Regions from separate parts of the Rhodoferax sp. RT5P35 genome, predicted to be linked through region 1. Evidence: riboswitches for the same ligand, from Rfam matches in the RefSeq annotation. Region 1 holds a riboswitch; the other holds the start of a gene.

Region 1 (4,752 bases):
GGAGGTCGTCATGGCGAGGCGTTGGTTTTAGTCCCTCTACCGTGCAGGGAAGAGGGTTGGGGTGAGGGTGAATTTAGGCGCTAAAGGCGGTGTAGGCCGCTTCGTCTAACAAAGCGGCGATTTGCGATGCGTCCGACAGCTTGACCTTGAAGAACCAGCCAGCACCCTGCGGGTCGGTGTTGGCCAAAGCCGGGTCGGCGCGCAGCTCTTCGTTGACTTCAATGATTTCGCCGGACACGGGCATGTACACGTCGGCAGCGGCTTTCACCGACTCGACCACGCCGGCCACGTCTTTTTGGGCAAAGCTGGCGCCCACCGCGGGCAGGTCGACAAACACCACGTCACCCAGCGCGTCTTGCGCATGGGTGGTAATACCGACGGTGGCGATATCGCCCTCTATATTCAGCCATTCGTGGTCTTCGGTGTAGTGGATGCTCATGGGGTTGCTCCTGTAAAAAATGGGATTAGCCGCGAAAGTAGCGGTTGGGTGTGAAAGGCATGGATACGACTTCCATCGGCACGATTTTGCCTCGCACCACGGCATTGATGCGGGTGCCGATGGCACTGAATTCCGGGGCCACGTAGGCCATGGCAATCGGCTTGTCCACGGTGGGGCCGAGCAGGCCGCTGGTGACTTCGCCGATGGCGTTGCCCGCCGTGTCTTGCAGGGCGGTGTGTTCGCGCACGGGGATGCGCTCCAGGGCCACGAGTCCAACACGTTTTCGAGCGGTAGCGCTAGTGCCGCGTGTGAGTTTCGCTAGTATTTTTGTAGCACCTGGAAATCCACCCTCACGCGCACCACCGGTACGCCGCACTTTCTGGATGGCCCAGTTCAGGCCTGCTTCGACCGGTGTGGTGGTGGTGTCCAGGTCGTTGCCATACAGGCACAGCCCGGCTTCCAGGCGCAGCGAATTGCGGGCGCCCAGGCCGATGGGCTTGACTTCGGGCTGGGCCAGCAACGCGCGGGCCAGAGCTTCGGCCTGGCTGCTGTGGACCGAGATTTCAAACCCGTCTTCGCCCGTGTAGCCGCTGCGCGTCAAAAAGCAGGGGATGCCCGCCACATCGAAGTGGCCGCCGGTCATGAAGACCAGCTTTTCTACGCCGGGTGCGAGGCGCGAGAGGGCGTCCACCGCCTGGGGGCCTTGCAGCGCCAGCAATGCCAGTTCTGGTAGGGGGATGACCTGGCAGCGCTGGCCAATTTTTTCTTGGATGTGGGCGATATCGGCCGCTTTGCAGGCCCCGTTGACGATCACGAAGATGTCGTCGGCGCGCTTGAAGAACATCAGGTCGTCGAGGATGCCGCCGTCGTCGTTCAACAGCAGGCCATAGCGCTGCTTGCCCACCGGCAGATCGATCACATCGACCGGAACCAAGGTTTCAAAAGCCGCCGCCGCGTCCGGGCCGACCAGACGCAACTGGCCCATGTGGGACACATCGAACAGACCCGCCGCCGTGCGGGTGTGGTGGTGCTCGGCCATCAAACCTGCCGGGTACTGCACCGGCATGCTGTAACCGGCGAAGGGCACCATGCGTGCACCCAGTTCAAGATGCAGAGCGTTGAGCGGTGTCAACAGGTGTGGTGTGGGCAAATCGGACATTGCGGTTCTTTCAGAGGGCACACAGAAAATCACGGTTACAAAAAACCATGTGTGGCCCCCTCTGTCCGCTTTACCTGAGCGATTCGCCGGGCAGGCCTTGCGGTGGTGCAGGCCGACTGCGGGTTGCGCCTTCGGTGAACCCGCTCCAGGGCGGGTTTCTCTCCAGGGGGAGACGCTTGTTAAAGCGCTTGTCAGTCCTTTTGCCTGAGCGTTCAGACCCACGTAGCGGGGTCCTGCGCCTTCGGCGGTTCTTGCTGGAAGAACTCTCTCCTGACAGGCTAGATTCTAACCATGGCGGTTAGCGCAGCAGCCAATCGGTCTGCGAAGGTCGTCCGGGCAGGTCCAGCTTGGCCGTGGCGGCCGGGGTTTGCGCCAGCAGCTTGCCGCGCTTGTAGACCTGCAGCCGGGTGGCGCGCAGGCGGATGGCTTCCACCGGGTCCTGGGCTTGCAGCAGCACAAAGTCGGCCCAGCAACCGGCCTCCAGGCCGTAGCCTTCCAGCTGCAAAATCTTCGCCGGGTTGACAGTGACGGCATCAAAGCACTGGCGCATCGCGGCCTGGCTGGTCATCTGGGCCACGTGCAGGCCCATGCTGGCTACTTCCAGCATGTCGCCGCTGCCCAGGCTGTACCAGGGGTCCATCACGCAGTCCTGGCCCAGGGCGACGGTCAGGCCGTGGGCCATCATTTCGGGCACGCGGGTCATGCCGCGGCGCTTGGGGTAGCTGTCGCCCCGGCCTTGCAGGGTGATGTTGATCAGCGGGTTGCTGACCACATGGATCTGCGCCTCGGCCATCAGCGGCAGCAGCTTGGAGACGTAATAGTTGTCCATGCTGTGCATGGAAGTAAGGTGCGAGCCGGTAACGCGGCCCTGCAGGCCCAGGCGCTGGGCCTCGAAAGTCAGGGTTTCGATGTGGCGCGACATCGGGTCGTCGGACTCGTCGCAGTGCATGTCCACCAGCTTGCCCTGTTCTGCGGCCAGCTCGCACAGCAGTTTCACGCTCAAGGCCCCATCGGCCATGGTGCGCTCGAAGTGTGGGATACCGCCTACCACGTCCACGCCCATGTCGAGTGCGCGTTTCAGCTTGTCCATGGCCAGCGGGTCGCGCAGGGCACCGTCTTGTGGAAAAGCCACCAGCTGCAGGTCCAGGTACGGCGCAACCTGGTGTTTCACTTCCAGCAGCGCCTCTACCGCCAGCAGTCGCGGGTCGCAAATATCCACGTGGCTGCGGATGGCCAGCAGGCCCTTGCCCACCGCCCAGTCGCAGTAGGCCAGGGCGCGCTGGACCAGGGCTTCCTGGGTCAGGTCGGGCTTCAGCTCGCCCCAGAGTGCAATGCCTTCGAGCAAGGTGCCGCTCTGGTTGACGCGCGGCAAGCCGTAGCTCAGCGTGGCATCCATGTGAAAGTGCGCATCAACAAACGGTGGGCTGACCAGCAGGCCCTGCGCATCGAGGGTCTGGTGCGCGGGTGCCAACAGGCCCGCGGCGACTTCGGTGATGCGGCCGTTTTGCACGGCAATCGACATGCCGGTGCGGCCATCGGGCAAAGTGGCGTGGGTAACGAGGAGGTCGAGCATAGGACTAGCGTAATAGAGTGGGATGGAGGAGGGCGCAAACGCAAATAATTTTTACACGTCTGGTGCTGGCAGCGCGCTATGGATTGGTAACATCCTGACACATGGCCGCGACTTAGCGCGACAATCATTTTCATGCCCCTAGAGCCTGCCCCAACATGACCACCACCACTGCTACCAACGAGACCCCCTCCACTACCCTTTTGATCGTCGACGACAGCCGGGTTTCGCGCATGATGATCCGCACGCTGGTGCTGGCCAAGCGCCCCACCTGGACCCTGGTGGAGGCGGCCAGCGGCGACGAGGCCCTGGCCCTGGCGGCCACCCAGATGTTCGATTACTGCACCATGGACATCAATATGCCCGGCATGCTGGGTACCGATGCAGCCGAGCACCTCAAACGCCAGCGTCCCACGTTGCGGTTGGCCCTGTTTTCGGCCAACATCCAGGAAAGCCAGAAGACGCGTGCGGCGGAGCTGGGCGTGAAGTTTGTGGCCAAACCCGTGAGCGATAAAAGCGTGACCGAGGCGCTCACTTTTTTTGAAAGTCTGCTGTGATCAATCTGTCTGAGCTGCAACTGGATGCGTTGACCGAGGTGTTCAACGTCGGCGCCGGCCAGGCTGCGGCCAGCCTGAGTGAAATCGTTGGTGACGAAGTGCTTTTGTCGGTGCCGCGCATCCAGTTTTTCGACCGTACCGATGTCAACGCCGAAACGCTGTCGCTGCGGGGCGGGCGCCTTGGTGCTGTGCGGCAAAAATTTGGCGGTCCCTTCAGCCTGGAGGCCACCCTGCTATTTCGCGAAGAAAAAGCGCTGGAAATTGTGCAGGAAATGCTGGGTTCGCAGGTCAGCGTCGAAGATCTGGTGGAGTTTGAGCACGAGGCTATGTGCGAGCTGGGCAATGTGATTCTGAACGCCTGTTTATCGGCCATTGCCGACATGCTCAGCATCGACCTGAGCAGCACCTTGCCCGATTATTCGGTGGACGGTGCCGACACGGTGATTGGCAAGCTGATGTCCGACGAGACCCAGCCTATGGTGTTGGTGCTGCATATTGACCTGACCATCGAAAAGCGCGATACCCAAGGCTACCTGGTGTTTTTGCTCAGCGCCAGCTCGCTAGAGGGGCTGGTTGCCTCCCTGGATGCATTTTTGGCGCGCATTTGAATCCGTCGCCAGCCTGGATGTCCGCCAGCTCTGTAGGGTCGCTGTTGCCATGGTCCGAAATGGTGGACGCACTGGGCAGCGGTTTGATTGTGCTCAACCCGCGTGGTGAAGTGCTGCTGTGGAACGCCTGGGTGGTGCGCCACAGCGGTATTACTGCCCCGGCGGCACTGGGCTGCACGCTGCAGTCGGTGTTCGCCAACGGCCTGTCGCTGTCTTTCATCAGCGCCCTGAAAAATGTACTGGCCTACAAGCTGCCGGTCGTTTTGTCCAATGTGCTGCACCGTACGCCCTTGCCCTTGTACCTGCGCCCCGAAGACGTCGCTATTGGCCCGCAGCAACGCATGCCACAGTCGCTGACTCTGGTGCCCGTGCGCTATGACAGCGGCGGTGCGGACGCGTTTTTGGTGATGTTGCAGATC
Region 2 (4,752 bases), on a different contig from region 1:
TAACCGTTTCAGCTTTTTTACCCCGGCCTTGCAGGAAGCCGCGCAAACCCGGGTCCGTTTGGCCAACGACCTGCGCTCCGGCCTGCAAGAGCAACAATTCCGGTTGGTCTACCAGCCCATCGTTGAACTGGCCACGGGTCGGGTGCACAAGGCCGAAGCGCTGATTCGCTGGCAGCACCCGACGCGCGGACTCGTCAGCCCAGCCGAATTCATCCCGATTGCCGAGTCCAGCGGGCTTATCGTCGACATCGGCGAATGGGTGTTCCAGCAAGCGGCGCGGCAGGTGCAGCTCTGGCGCAAAAACCTGCATCCCGACTTCCAGATCAGCGTCAACAAATCGCCGGTGCAGTTCCACCATGACAGCGGTGGCCATCTGCCATGGGCGCAGCAGCTGCAGGCGATGGGCCTGCCCGGCTCGGGCATTGTGGTGGAGATCACTGAAGGCCTGCTGCTGGACACCAGCGCCCGGGTTACCGACCATCTGATGGAGCTGGCCGACGGTGGTATCCAGGTGTCGCTGGACGACTTTGGCACCGGCTATTCCTCGTTGTCGTATCTGCAAAAGTTCGATATCGACTTCATCAAGATCGACCAGTCGTTTGTGCGGTACCTGATTCCGGCATCTACTGAGATGGCTTTGTGCAAGGCGATGATCGTGATGGCGCATGAGCTGGGCATGCAAGTGATTGCCGAAGGCGTGGAAACCCCACAGCAGCGCGATCTGCTGGCCGCTGCGGGCTGTGACTATGGGCAAGGCTATTTGTTCTCGCGCCCGGTCTCCAGCGCGGACTTTGAAGCCTTCTGGGCCGCCGCACAGCACCCCAGCCCAGACTGGTGAATTTATACAAAAAGTGCCGATGGCGCATGCAGATGCTAGGCTAGTAGCTATTTAATTGATAGCTATTTTTGTACGTTTATGGGCGACGTATCGAAATATTTTTGTGGAAGTGCATCCAAAACCGGGTCTGGCGGGTAGTACCTGTAGCAGCGCAAAAAAGAGCTGTCTGTTGTCCTTATCCGCTAAACCTTTTTTGGAGTACTTTCATGTCGATCAAACCTCTTTCGCTTCTTGCTGTTGTTTCCGCTGCCGCTGTGCTGAGTGCCTGCGGCTCTATGGCCCCGGCCAAGCCCATGTTCAGCCAGGACAGCCTGCCCGAGGCCGTCAAGGTGCCCATGGGCAACAAGGTGGCCCTGGAAACCGTAGGCGTGGGCGAGATCACTTACGAATGCCGCGACAAGGCCAACGCCCCCGGCATGACCGAGTGGGTGTTTGTAGGCCCCACCGCCGCTCTGAACGACCGCAGCGGCAAACAAATCGGCAAGTACTACGGCCCGCCCGCCACCTGGGAATCCATGGACGGCTCCAAAATTACCGCCACCCAACTCGCCGTAGCCCCCGCCGGTACCGGCAACCTACCCTACCAGCTGGTCAAGGCCAACCCCGCCATGGGCATGGGCGCGATGGCGGGTGTGACGCACATCCAGCGCGTAGCCACCCAGGGCGGTGTGGCACCGGCCAGCGCCTGCAGCCCGGCCAACAAAGGCGCCAAAGAAATCGTGAAGTACCAGGCCGACTACATTTTCTGGAAGGCTGTCTAAACAGTAGAGCTGGTTTCGGCGGCTACCATCGAGGGACGTAACTCCTTTCGATGGATCCGCCTGTGACGACTACTCCCGAAGACTTCAACTACGAGCGCGCCCTCCAGGGCTGCGCCCGCGGTGACCGCCAGGCACTGCACGATATTTACCGGCAAGAAAGCCGCCACTTGCTGGGTGTGGCGCTGCGCATCGTGCGCCAGCGCCAACAGGCGGAAGATGTGGTGCACGACGCTTTTATGAACATCTGGACCCAAGCCCGCAGTTTCGATGCCCAGCGCGGAACGGGCCGGGGCTGGATCTTCAGCGTGGTGCGTAATTTGGCACTGAATGCCGTACGCAATGGTGCCCGTGAAGTGTCGGTGGATGAAGAAACCGCCGAAGCCCTGGATGCGCAAAGTTCTATGGATGCGCACAGCCAGGTGACGGATGCTTTTGAGCTGAACATGAGCCTGGGCAAACTCAACGACTGCCTGGCCCGGCTGGAGCCTGCGCGGCGCAACTGCATCCTGTACGCCTATGTGGATGGATGCTCGCACGGCGAGATTGCCGAGCGCACCCAAACGCCCTTGGGCACCGTCAAAGCCTGGATCAAACGCAGCATGGGTAACTTGCGGGAGTGCATGGCATGAGCGCGCAGCAAGAACCTCTATCGCCCGACGACCTGGCCGCCGAATACGTGCTGGGCACGCTTTCGGCCACCCGCCGCCGCTGGGTGGAACAGCGCCTGCCCACCGATGCCGCTTTGCAGGCCGCCGTGCAGCGCTGGCAAGAGCAGTTGCTGCCGCTGGCCGTTCTGGCCGAGCCGGTAGAGCCGTCCGAGGCACTGTGGCAGCGCATTGACCGCAGCGTGGCCCACGCCGCGGCCCCGAGCCGAGCCGCCATCTTGCCAGCCAGCCCGCCGTGGTGGGACCGGCTGGGCCTGTGGCGCGGCCTGGCCGGTGCCGGTTTTGCCACCGCCGCCATCCTGGCCTCGGTGTTGGTGACCCGCCAGGGTGTGCTACCCGTCGGGCCGCAGTACATGGTGGTGCTGGTCGCGCCGCAAGACAAGGCACCCGGCTGGGTCATCCAGGCCAGCGACACCCGGCAACTCAGCCTGACGGCGCTGGGTCCGGTGGCCGTACCCGCCGAGAAATCCCTGCAGTTCTGGACCAAGGGCGAGGGCTGGAACGGCCCGGTGTCGCTAGGCCTGGTCAAGCCGGGGCAAACCATCACCATCCCGCTGGACAAGCTGCCGCCGCTGCAGCCCAACCAGCTGTTTGAGCTGACCCTGGAGCCGGTGAACGGCTCACCCCTCAATAAACCCACCGGCCCAATCCAGTTCATTGGCCGTGCGGTGAAGGTGCTGTGATACCGGTGCGATAATCTCACGAGATACCGGGAGAGACTGCTCCCCTTGCTTTCACGCAAGAAATCAGCGCCGAAGGAGCAACCGCCCCCGGAAACTTTCAGGCAAAAGGACCGGTATCTATTCGAGTCACCGCCGGTTAAGGGTAGGTCGTGCACTTTCCAGAAACACCGCAGAACTGGCTTTGCCAGGCTGCAGGTGCTGCCCCCTGCAAGGGGGTTGGCGAAAGATGCGCAGCACTGCAGCCTGGGGGTGAGTCACATTTCTCTGAAGAGTAGCTGGGTTCGTCACCTGGCTCACCGCAGGAGCAAGCGGACTGGCAATATGCCAGCCGTGAATCTCTCAGGTCCAAAACAGAGGGGGCGATAGCCGCGCACGTTTGTTGCTATCCCCCTGTTGACGTTTTGGAAGTCTCATCATGAAAAACTTTGCTGTTATTGGCGGTGGAATCACGGGCGTAACCACGGCCTACGCTTTGGCTAAACGCGGTTATGCCGTTACCTTGTTCGAAAAACACCGCTATGCGGCCATGGAAACCTCGTTTGCCAATGGCGGGCAGTTTTCGGTGTCCAACGCCGAGGTGTGGAACCACTGGTCCACGGTGCTCAAGGGTGTGAAGTGGATGCTGCGTAGCGATGCGCCGCTGCTGGTCAACCCTAAGCCCAGCTGGCACAAGATGGCCTGGTTTGCCGAGTTCATTGCCGCCATCCCGCAGTACGAAAAAAACACCATCGAAACTACCCGCCTGGCGATGGCCGCTCGCCAGCACCTGGATGCCTGGGCGGCCGAGGAGGGCCTGGACTTTGACCATAAGCGTGAAGGCATCCTGCACATCTACCGCGACAAGGGTAACTTTGTACACGCAGGCAAGGTCTCCAAGCTGCTGGCTCAGGGCGGGCTGGACCGCCGCGCCGTGACACCGCAAGAGATGCGCGCGATTGAGCCCACGCTGGCGGGCGACTACTACGGCGGCTACTTTACCGAGAGCGACACCACCGGCGACATCCACAAGTTCAGCACCGGCATCGCAGCGGCTGCCGAGCGCCTGGGCGTGCAAACCCGCTACGGCCATGCCATCCAGACCGTCAAAAGCGATGGCCAGGCCGTAACCATTACCGCGCAAGACGGTGCTGATATCCACACCAGCGTGTTCGACGGCGTGGTGGTCTGCGCGGGTACGGCCAGTCGCGATATTGCCGCCCAGTTGGGCGACCGGGTCAACATCTACCCGGTCAAGGGCTATTCCATCACCGTGAACCTGGACGACGCGCACAGCCAGGCATCGGCCCCGATGGTCAGCCTGCTGGACGATGAAACCAAGCTGGTCAGCAGCCGCCTGGGGCTGGGGCGTTTTCGGGTGGCGGGCACGGCCGAATTCAACGGCTACAACCGCGACATCCGGGCCGACCGCATCCGCCCGCTGGTGGAATGGGTGCAGCAGTGTTTCCCCGGCGTGCGGACTGAGAACGTGGTGCCCTGGGCCGGGCTGCGCCCCATGATGCCCAACCTGATGCCGCGGGTGGGGCCGGGCAAGCGGCCCGGCGTGTTCTACAACACCGGGCACGGGCATTTGGGTCTGACGCTGTCGGCGGTCACGGCCGATATGGTGGCTGCCATGGTGGGCAGTTCCACTGCCCCGTAAGTTTCTGTAAGGGTATGGCCGCCCATTCCTGCGTAAAGTAGAGTCTGGTCTGGCAAATGCGGGGTTTTTGGCATTATTTTGGGCTCTTGCGGGCATATGAGGGGCTTGAAAAGGATACAGTCCGTTACATGGTGTGGAGCGTTTTGCGTTTCTCGCCGCGACGGCT

The links. Region 1 has a riboswitch for glycine ahead of gcvT (glycine cleavage system aminomethyltransferase GcvT). Riboswitches for the same ligand answer to the same signal wherever they lie in the genome.
Region 2: it holds a riboswitch for glycine, as region 1 does, so the genes downstream of both, AC097L_RS18780 (D-amino acid dehydrogenase) here and gcvT (glycine cleavage system aminomethyltransferase GcvT) in region 1, are expected to answer to the same signal.

The regions. Positions count from the first base shown of each region.
Region 1 covers NZ_JBWMAX010000001.1:423,065-427,816, forward strand. The annotation lists gene gcvP (aminomethyl-transferring glycine dehydrogenase) at 1-12, opposite strand, end outside; gene gcvH (glycine cleavage system protein GcvH) at 74-439, opposite strand; gene gcvT (glycine cleavage system aminomethyltransferase GcvT) at 465-1,598, opposite strand; glycine riboswitch at 1,650-1,774, opposite strand; glycine riboswitch at 1,781-1,881, opposite strand; gene AC097L_RS01865 (amidohydrolase family protein) at 1,897-3,171, opposite strand; gene AC097L_RS01870 (response regulator transcription factor) at 3,327-3,725, shown strand; gene AC097L_RS01875 (chemotaxis protein CheC) at 3,722-4,333, shown strand; gene AC097L_RS01880 (GGDEF domain-containing protein) at 4,378-4,752, shown strand, end outside.
Region 2 covers NZ_JBWMAX010000013.1:44,211-48,962, forward strand. The annotation lists gene AC097L_RS18760 (EAL domain-containing protein) at 1-838, shown strand, start outside; gene AC097L_RS18765 (DUF3455 domain-containing protein) at 1,045-1,599, shown strand; gene AC097L_RS18770 (sigma-70 family RNA polymerase sigma factor) at 1,650-2,228, shown strand; gene AC097L_RS18775 (anti-sigma factor) at 2,225-2,947, shown strand; glycine riboswitch at 2,965-3,070, shown strand; glycine riboswitch at 3,202-3,311, shown strand; gene AC097L_RS18780 (D-amino acid dehydrogenase) at 3,363-4,586, shown strand.